2 regions of the Arthrobacter sp. 1088 genome follow, and region 2 is predicted to be linked to the other one. Evidence: predicted binding sites of a transcription regulator. Region 2 holds the regulator's gene; the other holds the start of a gene.
What was found. Region 2 encodes HrcA, which represses chaperone genes, less so after heat shock. Its sites were predicted from a motif close to TTNGCACTCGNNNNNNNCGAGTGCNAA; they were not measured.

Region 1 (8,365 bases), on a different contig from region 2:
CCAGCCTGATGGTCTCCAGACTTGCCGTGCTGAAGGTGGTGTAGCCGCCCAGGAAACCAGTGCCGAGGATGAGTTGAAGGGATTCAGGCGCCTGCCCGTCCATCACCAGGCCTGCCAGGAACCCCAGGAGCAAGGAACCGGAAACATTGATGAAAATGGTGGCCCATGGCAGGGCAGTACGTACGCGTGCCCGGATGAGCCCGTCCAGCATGAACCTAACAGCCGCGCCCAGTCCTCCCGCGAGGGCCAACAGGATGACTGTCATTTCGCACGCCTGTGATGCCATGCGGCGAACCAGATTCCCGCCATGGTTGCGAGCGCCCCACCCAGCAGGCTCAGGCCCAGATAACCCAGGGCAGCAGTCGTGTCACCTGAAGTGAACAGGTGCACCGCATCCAATGCGAGCGTGCTGTACGTGGTGTAGGCACCCAGGAAGCCCGTACCCAAGGCGAGGCGCAACGCCCGGCGACGGCCGACGTCGGGCCCCCTCCTGGCAAGTCCCTCCAGCAAAGCGCCCAGGGCCAAAGCGCCGGAAAGGTTGATCAGAAGGGTGGGCAACGGCCAGGATCCTGGCGAAGGAATCATAAGTCCGAGGCCGTAGCGGGCGAGTGCCCCGAACACGCCACCCGCGGCCACAATTCCGATGAACCCCCAGTGAAGATGGACGGGACGCCTGGCGTCAGTCGTCATCATCCACCGGGACGCGTGGCTCCACGGGTACAACCAACACAGGGCGATCCTGTCGGTGGAAGAGCTGACGGGCAATGGAGCCCGCCGTCAGCTCTTTGATAGCCGAACCGAGCTTGCGGTCCCTGGAGCCCACCACAATCATGGACGCGCCGATATCTTCGGCCTCACGGGCCAGTGCCCGTGCCGGTTCCCCTGCCAGGGAGACGATGGACCAGCTCAAGTCAGCTTCGGCCAACTGGGTGGCAATAGCTGTCCGCAAGGATTCCGGGACGTTCTCGGCATCATCGTCCACGCCGTCGGGATCAATCGGAGCAGACGGCCCGCCCGTGGTTCCATCCACGGGATAAACGGTCACATCAACGAAGGCGCACACCAACGGCAGTCCGGCGCTAAGCGCCACCTCGGCGGCACGCTCTACGACGACGGGACGCTGCCCGGGCATGACGCCTACCAGGATGGGGCCGATGAGGGCTTTGGGTACTGGGGTCCCCGTCATCGTAAAGCGCCTCCCGTCAGACTTTCTTCACAACGCTGGACTTGAGCTGCATGGGGCCGAACCCGTCCACCTTGCAATCAATATCGTGATCCCCCACGCCGTCGACCAGCCGGATGTTCCGCACTTTGGTGCCGACCTTGATGGCCGTGGCGCTGCCCTTCACTTTGAGGTCCTTGACCACTGTGACGGTGTCACCGTCACTCAGGATGTTGCCCACCGCGTCCTTGATGACATTCCCTTGCTCGTCGCTCCCGCTCATTGGTGACCATTCGTGGGCACATTCAGGGCAAACCAACAGCGCGCCCATCTGGTAGGTGTATTCACTGGAGCATTCGGGGCACGGAGGCAGGGAGTCGTTCACAGGGTAATTCTAAGGGGGCATCCACCGCTGGCCGGCCCTTCCAACCACGGCCCGGAAGCCTACCCCGGCACAAGGACATTATGAAAGGCGCGGCAGAATCTGTTGCCCCATGTCAGATCGACACATAGGCTCAATAATGTGAGTGGCGGGGACGGTGATCCGACAAGCGGTACCGACCAGCTACCCGTGAAGGAAAACAAGCATGGCTACAGGCACAGTGAAATGGTTCAACGCTGAAAAGGGCTTCGGATTTATTGCCCCGGACGACGGTGGACCGGATGTATTCGCCCACTATTCAGCAATCACGTCCAGCGGATACCGTTCCCTGGACGAGAACCAGAAGGTCCAGTTCGACATCACCCAGGGCCCCAAGGGACCTCAGGCGGAGAACATCCAGCCCCTCTAAACTCCCACAAAAAACCGGCCAGGCATGTTGTGCCTGGCCGGTTTTGTTGTTGCCGGAATCCGTGGAGCTAAGGGGATTTGAACCCCTGACCTCTTCGATGCGAACGAAGCGCTCTACCAACTGAGCTATAGCCCCTGGGCACGGCGTCTACGGCCGGGCCAGTGTCCTTAGGCTACAAAGTTTCCGACCGCTTTTCCAACCACGACACGAACGTTTCAGTGCCATACCTTTGCTCGGGCATGAGGTTGAGTCCCGCACGCAGGTAGGCGCCCATGGCGCCCGGGAGCGGGACTTCCAGAACCTTGCCCCGCGCGCCGGTAATGGCTTTCCATGACTCCGCCATGTCCTTCATGGCCAGCACTTCGGGCCCGCCAATGGTCCTGACGCGATGCCGCTCGGGAGAAGGCACCTCCAGCGCAGCTTCCAGCAATGCAGCGGCGGCTTCCCTGGGTGAAATCGTTTGGAAGCGCACTCCCTTGAATGCCGGAATCAACCGCACTTTTGCGCCTGCAGCAAAGATCATTTCCACCAGGCTGTGGAATTGTGTGGCCCTGATAACCACCGTATCCAGTTTGGCCCTCGCATAGACCCGTTCCTTGTCTGCCTTGGAAACGTAGAAGGAATACGTGCTCTGGTCACAGTTGATAATCGACAAGGCCACAGCCTTGCGCACCCCTGCCCGGTGAGCCGCGTCAAGAAGACGAGCGCCGCCGTCGGCGAATTCCTTTTGGGCTTTCCCGAACCGGCCTTCAAGGCAATCAATAACGACGTCGGCACCCGCCACCGCGGCCGCCAAACCATCACCCGTGGTGACGTCGCCGGCAAAGTAGGCCGCGCCGTCATGATGCTTCTCCGAACCGGCCGGCGGCACGTGGCGACTCAGGGCGGAAACCGTGTGCCCGGCGTCGAGCGCCTGGCGAACAACTTCACGGCCAACCTGGCCAGTGCCACCCGCAACACAGAGCGCGGTCATGCCGGGCTATGCGCGGCGACGCTGCAGGACATCGTCCAGATTGCTCAGGGCACTCTGTCCCTTCGATGCAGTTCGCACCTGCGCAACTGCTGCGGCCTCCGCCTGCTCAACACTTTGCTTTAGCACCGGCTTGCCCACAGGCTTGGGAGCTTCAGGAAGATCCAAGGGCTCCGGAGCGGGGCGCGGCGCCTTGGCGGCACCAACGTAGGTGGGCTTGGGAACCTCAACCGGTTCCCAGCTGGCATCTTCGGAACCAGCGGACTTGTCGCCAACAGAGTTGCTGCCGGCGGACTTGTCCCCAGCTGACTTGTCCCCAGCTGCCAAGGCAACAGCCAAGGCAGCCTGGCGTAGTTCCACGGCGGAAAGGCGTGCGGCCTCGGACTTTCCGGCCTCGGCGTCGAAAACCCGTGTTTCCTTGGCTTCGACAGGCGGTTCCTTAGGCAGGTACCGCGCGGGTGTCTGGATGGGCACCACCGGCGCAGCCCGACGCGCCCGGCGTTCGCGGAGATCCCGGAGGGCGAGCCGCCGCAAAGTCACCACGGCAAGTACCGAACCCGCGAACGACACCAACGGCAGCCAGACAGTACCCGTACCGAACAGCCGCAGCACGCCCGAAACAATGGCAGTCAGCAATAAAGCAAGGCCGGCCAAGGCCAGAGTGAGCCGGGCATAACGGATCGTAAAGGGAGTTGTGGGTGGCTTCCTGGCAGACGACTCAGCCACGCGGGATTCCTGCGGCGACGCCGGTGCTTTGCTGTGCATGGTCTCCATCGGTTTCTCCTGCCGGGGTGCCAAAGTCAGTACCACCCCTGCCTGCGTTTCGTCTGGTTCGTCGTCAAATGCCTCTGCTGAAACAGCGGCCGCCTGGACCTGCTGCCGTCTGTTCCGAAGAACGTAAGGAGCGACCCATACCATCCAAAGCGCGACAGTGACCACGAGTATCACTGAGCTGCTGAGAGGGAAGTCCACATTCAAAACCGTAGAAGCAAATCATCAGGGGCGGCGGCATTGCGGTCGGTGTGTCGCCGGCGAGTCCGCAAATGAATGGAGATACGGCTCAAAAGGGCCTATGACCTGCCCGTTCTTCCTCTGAGCCACCAGTCAAGGAGTCCCTGCGGAACTTCCTCCGACGTAAGCGCGAAAGACCGGTGATCTGCCCACTCGCCATTGATGTGCAAGTACCTCAACCGGTAGCCCTCGTCCCTGAATCCGAGCTTTTCCACCACCCGAAGACTTGGCGCGTTCTCAGGCCGGATATTGATTTCCATCCTGTGCAGGCCAAGGGTCCGGAAGCAGTGGTCCGTAGCCATCGCAACTGCAGTTGGAGCGATACCGTGCCCGGCGCGTTCCTTATCAACCCAGTAGCCAAGGGTCGCCATCATCGCCGAACCCCACACGATGGATGAGACCGTCAACTGCCCCACAATTTGAGGGTCACGGAAACCCTCGGTGCGCTCCGTGATGAGGAAGGGCAAAGCCGTAGCCTGCCGGGCTTGCGCATTCAGGGATGCCACCATTTGACGGTAACTGGGCAGGCGCCCACCCGGTGCAGGATTGGACGCCTCCCAAGGTGCAAGCCATTCACTGTTCCGCGAACGGACTTCAGACCACTCCCGCTTGTCGCGGTAACGGATTGGCCGGAGCACCAAGGCTCCGCTTTCCAGCGTTACCGGCCAGATCGCAGAGCCGTACACCGGTGTTATTTGGGAAGACCGGCAGTGAAGGTGGGCAGCCACTCGCGGAGCTCGGGGCCCAGGTCATCGCGTTCGCATGCCAACTCGATGCAGGCTTTCAAGTAGCTCAACTTGTCACCGGTGTCATAGCGGCGTCCACGGAAGACAACGCCATAAACGCCGTAGCCTTCGCCTTCCCCGGCAGCCAGAACTTCAAGGGCATCCGTCAGCTGGATCTCTCCGCCACGTCCGGGAGCGGTGTTTTCCAGGACGTCAAACACTGCCGGATGGAGAACGTAACGGCCGATCACCGCGAGGTTGGATGGAGCTTCCTCGGGGGACGGCTTTTCAACGAGCTGCTTGATGCGGACGTAGCCGTCCTCATCGCTATCCTCGACGTCGGCGCAACCATAGGCGCTGATCTTGGAAGGCTCAACTTCAATGAGGGCAACAACGGAACCGCCGGTTTTTTGCTGGACAGCGATCATTTCGCTCAGCAGGTCCTCACGGGGATCGATGAGGTCATCGCCCAGCAAGACCGCAAAAGGCTCATGCCCGACGTGCTGCTTTGCACGAAGGACTGCATGGCCGAGACCGTTGGGATCGCCCTGGCGGACATAGTGGATGTCACCCAGGTTGGTGGCGGACTGGATGGCTTCAAGCTTGGCAGTATCGCCCTTCTCTGCCAGCGTTGCTTCCAACGCCGGCACACGGTCAAAGTGATCTTCCAGGGCGCGCTTGCTGCGCCCGGTGATCATCAGGACGTCGTGCAGGCCAACCTTCACCGCTTCTTCGACGACGTACTGGATGGCTGGCTTGTCAACCACGGGCAGCATTTCCTTCGGCATCGCCTTTGTGGCGGGGAGGAACCTGGTACCAAGACCCGCTGCGGGGATGACGGCCTTACGGACAGCATTGTTATCGAGAGTCACCGGACTAATGTAACGGAAGGAATACATCAACGGGTAAACCCCCGCCGTGGCAAGACGCAGAAACAGCCCCTGGACTGGAGGGGATTTGCTGCTTTACGTACACCACGGTGGCCCGCGGGAATCTCATGATCGGACAAAAATGGCATCCAAGGAAGACATCCGCAGCAGCCGACGCCTGTACAGGCGCAGCCTCACCAAGGAGCTTGTAGCCCAGGCCGGCGAATCAATTGCACGGCACGGCTTGGCCTGGGCCCGGAAAATTTCGGCCGGATCGCCCACGACCTTCGCCATCTACGTGGGCGTCTCCCACGAGCCCCCAACCATGCCCTTGATCGCAGGGCTCCACAACGCCGGCCACCAGGTCCTGCTTCCTGTCTGCGAGGCCGGCCGCCAATTGAGCTGGGTGTACTGGACGCCGGAGACAGCCTTCGTCCGGTCCGACTACGCACCCATCGACGAACCCGAAGGCGAACGTTTGGACAGTGCTGTAGTGAGCTCTGTTGCGGGCATCTTCATGCCGGCCACGGCCGTCGACCGGGATGGCAACCGCATCGGACAGGGTGGCGGCTACTACGACCGGCTCCTCCAAGGCCTGGACAACTCCGGCGGGCGGCCACCCACCATTGCAGTGGTGTACGACGACGATGTGTTGCCTTCGGGAGCTATCCCCGCAGAGCCTTTTGACCGGCCGGTGCCGGAGGTGCTGACGCCCTCCGGAATCATCACGCTTGGCCGCGGGAGTGATCTCGATTGACCCATACGTGAAGTCCCGCATTTATATGCAGTTGGGAGATAGCGAACGAGCCGGATGCGGATGATAGAATTGGCACTCAGGCCCTGCGACTGCTAATGCGGAGATTCTCCGCCACGGCTCCACAGGACCTGAACTTTGTCCTGAAGGAGGAACTCAGTGCCCACATACGCATACGCCTGCAAAGACTGTGACCATGCCTTTGACATCGTCCAGTCCTTTTCTGACAGCTCCCTGACGGAGTGCCCTGAATGCCAGGGCGCGCTCCGCAAGAAGTTCAACAGCGTCGGCGTTGTCTTCAAGGGCTCGGGCTTCTACCGCACGGATTCGCGCGATGCCAAGGGCAGCACCGTCTCCGCCGCGCCCTCCTCCCCGGCGACTCCGGCCCCTGCTGCCACGCCTGCACCGGCGGCCGCAGCCGCTGCCAGTTAGCCGGCACTTTTCCACATAGGGCACCCGGCCGCTGTTGGGTGGCCGGGCCCGGTGGCTAACGTGGCGTCATGCCACTAAAGACAACCACTTCCCCAGTCCCCCGCCGCGAACGCCCCAGTCCGCCTGTCCGGGGCCGTGATAGCCCCCGGAACAAGCCCACAACCACGGCTGGCCATTTCCTCCCCCGGAAGCAGGGGCCACATCGCCAGATCAGGCTGGGCCGCAGGCAGAGCCTCAAGTTCTGGGTCACCCGGAACCGTCGGCTGACAGTTGCACTGCTGCTCTGCCTCGCCACAGGCATTACTGTCCAACAGCTAACCCCTGCCTCTGAGCAGCGCGTCAGCATTCTCGTCGCTGCCCATGACCTCGCAGCAGGCACCAACCTCACCGAGTCAGACTTCACCAATGTTGGTGTGCCGCCGGACCTCGCAATTTCCGGAGCCCTGGAGGATCACGTTTCACTGGTGGGCCGCCAGCTCGCCTCGCCTTTGGCCAAAGGGCAGATTCCCACTGAATCCAATCTTCTGGGGCCGGGACTTCTCACAGGCGCACCCGTAGGCTCAGCTGCGGTCCCCCTTCGAATGGCTGACCCTTCATCCATCCAGCTGCTGTCCCCGGGACAGCTGGTGAATGTAGTACTTACCGCCGCCGGGACATATGACGAATCCCGGCAAACTGAAGTCCTTGCCGCCTCCGTCCCTGTCCTATGGACATCTGCCCAAGGGGGTAAACCCGGCCAATGGCTGGGAACCAGCGACACAGACGGGTTGGTGGTAGTGGCTGCAAATCCTCCACAAGCAGAAAAGCTTGCCGGCGCATCAACGCAAGGCAAGCTTTTCTTTGTTTTGGTCAATCCCTAGGTTCGGTCAATCCCAGCGTTTGGTCGATCTCTATTGCCGGGCCTGGATTCGATGACGCAATCAGCCCCAATGCGGTGGCTTCTGCTCTTTCAACCACTGCTCATGGTCATAGTTGCCTTCGTCGCCCCAACGGCGGGGGTCGTCTTCAGCGGCCTTGGTGGGCAAGATGCCACCGGAGGCTTGCTTCGCCGCAGGAGTCTTTGTCTCCGCGGACTCTTCAGCGTTTTCGGCGCCCAAAGCTGCGGTCGGTTCGTCAGAGCCGCTGTCGTTGCCGGTTCCCTGTTCTTTCACTGGTGCTTCAGTCCCATCCTCTGGATCACTGGGGGTTGGAGTGCTGGCTTCTGCGTTGCCCGGTTCGCCACCTGGCCCCCTGCGATTTTCCACACTTGCCTGCCCGGGCTGCTGGGATTCCACCGATGACTGGGCACCTCCCGGGCTTTGCCGATGCGAAGCCCGGCTGTAGGAGGAACTGCTTGCGGAGGAACTGCTGTGCGGGGAACTGCTGTATGAGGAGCTTGCGTACGAGGAAGCCGCATTGTCCAGATTCAATTGTTCAACATCCATGTCCAGGAAGCCATGCTCCGCTTGGGGTACGGCCTGGGGAACATGGTTCTCAAGTCCCAAATAGGATCCGATTCGATCCGCGCACGACGAGGGATCGGTGAACACTTCGATGGTCCACAGGGACATGTAACGCCAGCCCATGCGTTCCAGCAGCTGGGGCCTCAGACGGCTGCGTTCGCGGACGCTCATGCGCCGGTAGCGTTCCGTGCCGTCGGACTCGATTGCCA
Region 2 (8,365 bases):
GACAACCACCGGCCGCAAAGGCAAGGAACCCCCATCGTGCAGTCAGTAAGCCATCAGCCCGGCGGGCGAAAGCGGAAAAAGTCCGCCGTCGCCGCGCCTGCGATGCTTGCTGTCCTTTTGCTGACCGGCTGTATCGCCAACGGTGGACCCACCCAAGCTACCTCCAGCGCGCCGCCCGTCAGCGTCCAGGAAGCTCCGGCCAGCAATGCTCCCCTGGAGACCACCCAGGCGTCCACCAAGATCCCGGTTTACTGGATTGGACGGAGCAAGGAAGACGTCTACCTGTACCGCGAATTCAGGGACATCTCCGGCGACGGAAACCCCGTCACCACAGCACTGCGGATCATGATGGCCGAAAAGCCGTTGGACCACGACTTCTTTACTCCCTGGCAGGACCCAGGCAGCCTGGCAACCTCCATTTCGGGCAAGAACGTGATCACGGTTGATATCTCGCGGGACGCCTTCAATTCCAACCTCGATGCAGGGATGGCGCAACGGGCTGTACAGCAGCTGGTCTACACGGCCACCGCAGCGGCGTCGTCGTCGGGCTTGATCAACTCAGGGCAGCAAATCCAGGTGGTCATTCTGGTCGACGGCCACACGGATTTCATGGCGTTCGGCCAGGTGCGGCTCGGTCAACCAATGGCCAGGGACGCTTCCTTGGTCGCGCCACTGTGGATTATCGACCCGCAGGAGGACACCTCGCTGCCCGCCGGCGCCGTTAAGTTCAACGGCCGCAGCACTGACAGCTCCAAGCCGGTCAGCTGGCAGATTCTCCGGGACAACGGCAGCGGCGAGAAAACCAGCCTGTTGACCGGCCAGACAAAGGCCACCGGCGAGCCGGGACAATTCGGTGTGTTCTCCTTCAGCGCAACCCTGAAACCAGGGAAATACGAATTACGCGTGACCCAGGTTCAGGACTCCGGGCAAGCAGACACATCCACCACGGATACGCGTCTTTTCAGCGTCGGCTAAAGCCAGGGTCCCCAGGGTAGTTTCGCCTGCCAGCCCCCACGGCCTACCAACGGCCCAGGACGTCGGAGGCGAGTACGACGGCGGCGGGTCCCGCCGTCGATGACCTCAGGACGTGGTGGCCCAAGAGAGCCGTGACCGCCCCGGCGTCGCTGAGGCGCGTCACTTCGCGCGGCGAGATGCCACCTTCCGGCCCCACGATCAAGAGGACTTCACGCGGCGACTCCAGCCCGCCGCCTTCAGCCACGAGCGGCGCTTCAAGGACGGTCCGCAAAGGGTTCTTGGCGTCCTCGTGAAGGATCACAGCCAGGTCTGCGGCAGCAACAGCCTTTGCCAGCGCCGCGGAATCCAGGATGGGACGTACCTCGGGTATCCATGCCCTGCGGGCCTGCTTGGCCGCGGCAGTGACCACAGACTGCCACTTGGCGTGGGCCTTTGCAGCGCGATCCCCCTTCCAGCGGACAATGGATCGCTCGGCCTGCCAAGGGATCACTGCATCAATGCCCAGTTCGGTGGCCGTTTCAATAGCCAACTCGTCGCGGTCACCCTTGGCCAATGCCTGGACAAGCACCAAACGCACATCCGGCTGGTCCTCGAAAATCACACTGGATGCCATGACGGACAAACTTCCAGGGCCGGCCTCTGCCACCGTGCCTGTCAGGCGGGCTCCTGCGCCATCGGCAATGTCCACGGCCTCACCGACGGTGAGGCGCTTCACCGTCACGGCATGCCGGGCTTCCGCACCGTCGATGACGAACAACGCGCCCGGCTCAACACCGTCCAGGGTCCCGGCAGGCGTGAAGAAAACGGGGTTGCTCACCGCTACAGGTTACCGAGCTTGTCCCGCAGCTTGGCGAACATGCCGCCGCTGGCCACGAGTTTGCCTTCGCTGAACTGCTCGCCCCGCAACTTGGCAAGCTGCTGCAGAAGCTCTTCCTGTGCCGGATCCAGCTTGACCGGCGTCTCAACGTGCAGGTGCACCTTGAGATCGCCGCGACCGTAGCCCCTGAGGTGGGTAACACCCAAACCGCGAAGCGTGATGACCTCGCCGGACTGGGTGCCGGCCTTGACGTCGATCTCCTGGGGCCCGTCAAAAGTTTCCAGGCTCAGTTCCGTACCCAAAGCAGCGGCCGTCATCGGAACGCTCAGTGTTGCGTGCAGATCGTCGCCTTCACGGATATAGGTGGAGTCACTGTTGACGCGGATCTCTACGTAGAGGTCGCCGGCAGGTCCGCCTGCCGGTCCTGCTTCGCCCTGGCCGGAGAGCTGGATCCGCGTACCCGTGGCAACACCGGCAGGTACCTTGATGGTGAGGGACCGGCGGCTACGGATGCGGCCCTGGCCGTTGCACTCATTGCAGGGATCCTTGATGACGGTACCGAAGCCTTCGCAGGAACCACAGGGTGCCGTGGTCATGACCTGGCCCAGGATGGATCGAACGGCCCTCTGGACCTGGCCACTGCCGCCACAAATGTCACAACGCTCCGGGTGGGTGCCCGGCCGGCAGCAGCTGCCATCACACGTGGGGCAAACCACTGCCGTATCAACTTCGAGCTTCTTGTTGACACCGAACACGGCGTCTTTGAGGTCGATGCGGACGCTGATGAGTGCATCCTGGCCCCGACGCACACGGGAGGCTGGTCCAGCGTGTCCGCCGCCACCGCCGAAGAAGGTGTCGAAGATGTCCTGGAAGGCAAAGCCTTGGCCTGAGTAGCCGCCGCCGAAGCCGTTGTCAGTGCCATTCTCGTTGCCGGTGGCATCGTAGACGCGACGCTTCTGGGGGTCGGACAGCACTTCGTAAGCATGCGTCACGGCTTTGAACTGCTCCGCGACATCCTCCCCGGGGTTGACGTCCGGGTGAAGCTTTCGCGCCAACTTGCGGTACGCCTTTTTGATCTCTTCCCCGGTGGCTTCCGGCGAGACTCCCAAAACGTCATAGTGGCTGCTCAAAGTCGGTATCTCTTCCTTGTTGTAAAGCGGTTCTTACCTCGGGCTGGCGTCAGCCGCCGAGAATGCGGGAAAGGTAGCGGGCCACGGCGCGCACGGCAGCCATGGTGGTGGGATAGTCCATCCGGGTCGGTCCGAGGATTCCGACCTTGGCTCCGGAGCCGTACCCCGTTGCCACGACCGAGGCCTCGGCCAGGCCATCGTAAGGATTCTCGCGTCCGATGCTGACTGTCACGCCGCGGGGATCATCCCCCATATCGGACAACAACCGGAGCATGACAACTTGTTCCTCAAGAGCTTCCAGCACTGGCCCGATACTCAACGGGAAATCCACATTGGAGCGGGCAAGGTTGGCTGTTCCGGCCATGACGATGCGCTCTTCACGGCTGGTGTCGCTCAAAGCCTGGAGACCATGGGCAAGATGCTGCGCGAGTGCGCGAAGGTCCGGCGGGCACAGCGCCACGACGGATGGCAGCACCTGCGGCAGCAGCGCCAGCTGGGTTCCCGCGATACTGCCAAGGAACCGGGAGCGCAGGGCCATCAAGGCCTCGTTGCTGACATCGGAGCCAGCCTCGATGACCTTCTGGCCAACGCTTCCTGTATCTGCGATGAGGACCACCAGAACCTGCTTGGGCGCCAGGAGGACAAATTCAACGTGACGGACAAGTGCGCGGTTGGAGTGCGGGTACTGTACGACGGCGACCTGGTTGGTCAGTTGCGACAGCAGCCTGACGGTGCGCTCAAGGATGTCATCGAGGTCGTCCGGCCCTTCCAGCAGCGAGTGGATGGCTCGACGCTCCGCGGCGGACAACGGCTTGACCTGCGAGATCCTGTCCACGAACAGCCGATAGCCCTTGTCCGTTGGGATCCGGCCGGCACTGGTGTGCGGCGCCGCGATCAGGCCCTCTTCTTCAAGTACGGCCATGTCGTTTCGGATGGTGGCGCTTGAAACGCCGAGATGGTGCCGCTCCACAAGTGCCTTGGATCCAACAGGCTCGCGGGAATGCACATAATCCTCAACGATTGCGCGCAGCACCTCAAGCTTGCGTGGCTCACTCATTGCAACACCTCCTGACGACTGTCCGGGCCTACATCGGACCAATACTTAGCACTCAACATGCCTAAGTGCTAACAAGTCTAGTATGAGCCAGCACGTTGCTAGCATTGAAACCGCCCGCGGGAGTTATTCCCAGCACAACCAGCACAAAGGGGTATGAAGTCCTTGGCTTTCGATACGTGGGGCCCGCAGGATCTGTCCGCTCCTGCCCAACGCCAGCTCCCCGAGGTAGCCGTCCAGCGCGGGATGGTCCTTGAAGACGTCCAGTCCGGCTGGGTGGGCGAAGTCACCCGCGTGGAGAAATCGGGGGGAATGCACATCGTCTCCCTTGAGGACCGGCGTGGTAAAACCAAGTCCTTCCAGCTCGGATTCGGTTTCCTGCTTGAAGGACAGGCCATCCGCCTCATGCCGCCGGCGGCAAAGGCTCCTGGTTCGGCTTCTGGTTCATCTCTGCAGCCGGGTCGAACGGCATCCGGGTCCGTCAGGGTCCTGGGCCAGCGTGCCCAGGTGGCCAAGGCGAGCCGTATTTGGGTGGAAGGCAAGCACGACGCCGAACTGGTGGAGAAAGTCTGGGGCGATGATCTCCGCATTGAGGGCATCGTCGTAGAGCCGCTGCACGGCGTGGACGACCTCAAGTCAGCGATCGCAGAGTTCTCACCCGGGCCCGGCCGCAGGCTTGGGATCCTGGTAGACCATCTGGTAGCGGGCTCAAAGGAATCACGCATCGCCGCAGAAGCCATGACGGTGCCCGGAGCCGCCGGAAACGTGCTGATCGTGGGCCATCCGTACGTAGACGTCTGGCAAGCGATCCGGCCAAAAGTGCTGGGTATTGAGCGGTGGCCGGACGTTCCACGCGGCACTGACTGGAAGACCGGAATATTGACCGCTTTCGGTTGGCCGCACGAAACCGCCGAAGACATTGGACTCGGCTGGCAGCGCCTGCTTGGTGCGGTCCGCACCTACGCCGATCTGGAAGCCTCGCTGCTGGGAAGGGTGGAGGAAGTCATCGATTTCCTCACCACTGCCTGACGGTCTTGTCCTGAATTTACGTTTCCTGAACGCACTTTTCCCGGGGACGTAACGGGGCGTTGGTCCCGGGATGACCCGGAACCCAGTATTCTGGGACAGCAACACTGCAGCATCTTTACAGCAAAGGGAAGACACCGTGGCAGAGAACGCTCCTGAAGAACCGGGCAGCGCCGCAGGCCAGCCCCAGTACCATGGCGCGCCCGCAAACGCACTCCCACTGACGGCAAGCGAAGACCGCCAGTGGGCCACCCTTGCGCACTTCGGGGGAATTCTGGGATGCCTGCCCTCCCTGCTGATCTATCTGATCTTCCGTGATCGCGGGCCGTTTACGGCGCAGGAATCCAAGGAAGCCCTGAACTTCACGCTCCCTCCGACCATCGCAGCAGTCCTGGCGAATATCCTTGTTCTGCTTCCATTGGTGGGAAATATCTTTGCAGTCATCGCCACGGGCATCTGGGTAGCACTTACGTGCTTCTCAGTCTCGGCTGGTATTCGTGTCAACCACGGGCAGCCCCACCGCTACAAGCTCAACCTGCGCTGGATTAAGTAGTCCCGGGCCTCCGCAGGATTCTTCCGACGGTTAGTCCGGCAGAATCCTGCGCACCACGGCGTCCGCCAGTAGCCGGCCTTTGAGCGTAAGAACCAGGCGACCCTTGAAGGCCGCAACCGGGTCCACCAGCTCTTCAGCGATAAGTCCCGCCATCGCATGGCGGCCGACTTTGTCCAACGCATCCACCGCTAGCCCTGTACCGAGCCGCGCCTCAAGCATGATGCGCTCGACTTCCCGGGTGTCGGCGTCGAGGGTTTCCCTGCCGGCTGCCGGCGAGTCTCCTGCAGCCAGCCTGTTGGCGTAAGCCGTGGGGTGCTTAACGTTCCACCAGCGGACACCGCCCACGTGGGAGTGGGCGCCGGGACCAATACCCCACCAGTCATCGCCCCGCCAATAGGCAAGGTTGTGACGGCAGGCTTGTTCAGGCGTTTTCGACCAATTGCTGACTTCGTACCACGTCAGGCCGGCTTCGGAGATCAATTTGTCAGCGAGCTCATATTTGGCGGCGTGGTCGTCGTCGTCGATTCCGGGGACTTCGCCGCGGCGGATTTGGGCCGCCAGCTTTGTGCCGTCCTCAACGATCAGGGCATACGCGCTGATGTGGTCGGGTTCGTAGGAGAGGGCAGTCTCAAGGGACAGTTGCCAATCCGCCATCGACTCTCCCGGCGTGCCGTAGATGAGGTCAAGGCTAACGGCCAGGCCAGCCTCGCGCGCCCACTGGACCACCAGCGGAACACGGCTGGGCGTATGGGTGCGATCCAGCACTTTGAGCACATGCGGTACCGCGGACTGCATGCCGAAGGAGACGCGCGTAAAGCCGGCATCAGCGAGCACCTTGAGCGATTCCGGCGTCACGGAGTCGGGGTTGGCTTCGGTGGTCACCTCTGCGCCCGGCTCAAGTCCCCAATGCCCGACGGCGGCGCGCAGGATACGTGCCAAGTCCTTGGCAGGGAGCAACGTGGGTGTTCCCCCGCCGAAGAATACGGTGCTCAGGGGCCGCTCCGGCAAGCCGGAAGCATTCAGGGCCGTTGCCGCGAAGTCCAGCTCGGTGACGGCCGTTTGGGCATAAGCATCCTGCGACGCCCCACCGCCGAGCTCCGTGGCCGTATAGGTATTGAAGTCGCAATAGCCGCACCGCACCGCGCAGAACGGGATATGCACATACAGCCCGAACTTGCGGTGCTCGACGCCGGTCAGCACCTGCGGAGGCAACAAGCCATCCGCAGGTGCCGGGTCGCCCAAAGGAAGGACGCTGGGCATCTACTTCTTGGCCTTGTCCTTGGACTCGTCGGTGGTCAGCGCGGCAATGAAAGCCTCCTGGGGCACTTCAACCCGGCCCACCATCTTCATGCGCTTCTTGCCTTCCTTCTGCTTCTCAAGCAGCTTGCGCTTACGGGTGATGTCACCGCCGTAGCACTTGGCAAGAACGTCCTTGCGGATGGCCCGAATGCTTTCCCGGGCAATGATGCGCGATCCGATGGCAGCCTGGATGGGCACCTCGAACTGCTGACGCGGGATGAGTTCGCGCAGCTTGCCGGTCATCATCACACCGTAGGCGTAGGCCTTGTCACGGTGGGTGATGGCACTGAAAGCATCCACTTGCTCGCCCTGGAGAAGGATGTCCACCTTCACAAGGTCCGCGACCTGTTCGCCGTCGGCCTTCCAGTCCAGTGATGCGTAACCGCGTGTCTTGGACTTCAGGAGGTCGAAGAAGTCGAAGACGATTTCGGCCAGCGGGATCCAGTAACGGAGCTCCACGCGGTCTTCGGACAAGTAGTCCATGCCACGCATCTGGCCACGGCGGCTCTGGCAGAGCTCCATGATGGATCCCACGAACTCGTTGGGCGCCAGGATCGTAGCGGACACCATGGGCTCGCGGACTTCTGCGATCTTGCCTGTGGGATATTCGCTGGGGTTGGTCACGTGGACCACCTTCTTGTCCTCCAGCGTGACCTCGTACTCAACGTTGGGAGCTGTGGAGATGAGGTCCAGGTTGTACTCGCGCTCGAGGCGCTCACGGGTGATTTCGAGGTGCAGCAAACCCAGGAAGCCCACGCGGAAGCCAAAGCCCAGGGCGGCGGACGTCTCGGGCTCGTAGACCAGGGCGGCGTCGTTAAGCATCAGTTTCTCGAGGGCATCGCGGAGAACAGGGTAGTCAGTTCCATCGAGCGGGTACAGACCCGAGAACACCATCGGCTTGGCGTCGGCGTAGCCGCTGAGCGACTCCGATGCCGGCTTGGCAAGGTTGGTTACGGTATCGCCCACCTTGGACTGGCGAACATCCTTCACACCGGTGATGAGGTAACCCACTTCACCGACTCCGAGGCCCTTGGACGGTGTAGGCTCCGGGGAACTCACACCGATCTCCAGGAGCTCGTGCGTGGCCCGTGTTGACATCATCTGGATGCGTTCCCGCGGATGCAGCATGCCATCCACTACGCGGACGTAGGTGACCACGCCACGATAGGTGTCATAGACGGAGTCGAAGATCATGGCACGTGCCGGTGCGTCGGGATTGCCGACGGGGGCAGGGAGGTCGCGGACGATCTTGTCCAGCAACGCTTCCACGCCTACACCGGTCTTACCCGAAACCTTGAGGACATCTTCCGGGTCTCCGCCAATAAGGTTGGCCAGTTCTGCCGCATACTTTTCAGGCTGCGCAGCCGGAAGATCGATCTTGTTCAGCACGGGGATGATGGTGAGGTTGTTCTCCATCGCCAGGTAGAGGTTGGCAAGCGTCTGGGCTTCGATGCCCTGCGCTGCATCAACCAGCAGCACGGCGCCTTCACAGGCAGCCAGGGAGCGCGATA

Region 1: a site for HrcA is predicted at 6,355-6,381, ahead of J2Y41_RS02720 (FmdB family zinc ribbon protein). Genes of this name have one in related genera too.

Annotation. Positions count from the first base shown of each region.
Region 1 covers NZ_JAVDSM010000001.1:597,332-605,696, reverse strand. Annotated here, with positions in the region: gene crcB (fluoride efflux transporter CrcB) at 1-265, opposite strand, end outside; gene J2Y41_RS02770 (CrcB family protein) at 262-690, opposite strand; gene J2Y41_RS02765 (universal stress protein) at 680-1,186, opposite strand; gene J2Y41_RS02760 (zinc ribbon domain-containing protein YjdM) at 1,203-1,547, opposite strand; gene J2Y41_RS02755 (cold-shock protein) at 1,750-1,953, shown strand; tRNA gene J2Y41_RS02750 (tRNA-Ala) at 2,016-2,088, opposite strand; gene J2Y41_RS02745 (NAD(P)H-binding protein) at 2,126-2,926, opposite strand; gene J2Y41_RS02740 (hypothetical protein) at 2,933-3,862, opposite strand; gene J2Y41_RS02735 (GNAT family N-acetyltransferase) at 3,994-4,620, opposite strand; gene galU (UTP--glucose-1-phosphate uridylyltransferase GalU) at 4,626-5,558, opposite strand; gene J2Y41_RS02725 (5-formyltetrahydrofolate cyclo-ligase) at 5,671-6,285, shown strand; gene J2Y41_RS02720 (FmdB family zinc ribbon protein) at 6,442-6,714, shown strand; gene J2Y41_RS02715 (RcpC/CpaB family pilus assembly protein) at 6,783-7,574, shown strand; gene J2Y41_RS02710 (DUF4011 domain-containing protein) at 7,635-8,365, opposite strand, start outside.
Region 2 covers NZ_JAVDSM010000009.1:37,209-45,573, forward strand. Annotated here, with positions in the region: gene J2Y41_RS15130 (GerMN domain-containing protein) at 103-975, shown strand; gene J2Y41_RS15135 (16S rRNA (uracil(1498)-N(3))-methyltransferase) at 1,019-1,792, opposite strand; gene dnaJ (molecular chaperone DnaJ) at 1,795-2,922, opposite strand; gene hrcA (heat-inducible transcriptional repressor HrcA) at 2,972-3,979, opposite strand; gene J2Y41_RS15150 (DUF3097 domain-containing protein) at 4,142-5,005, shown strand; gene J2Y41_RS15155 (DUF4870 domain-containing protein) at 5,142-5,555, shown strand; gene hemW (radical SAM family heme chaperone HemW) at 5,586-6,815, opposite strand; gene lepA (translation elongation factor 4) at 6,816-8,365, opposite strand, start outside.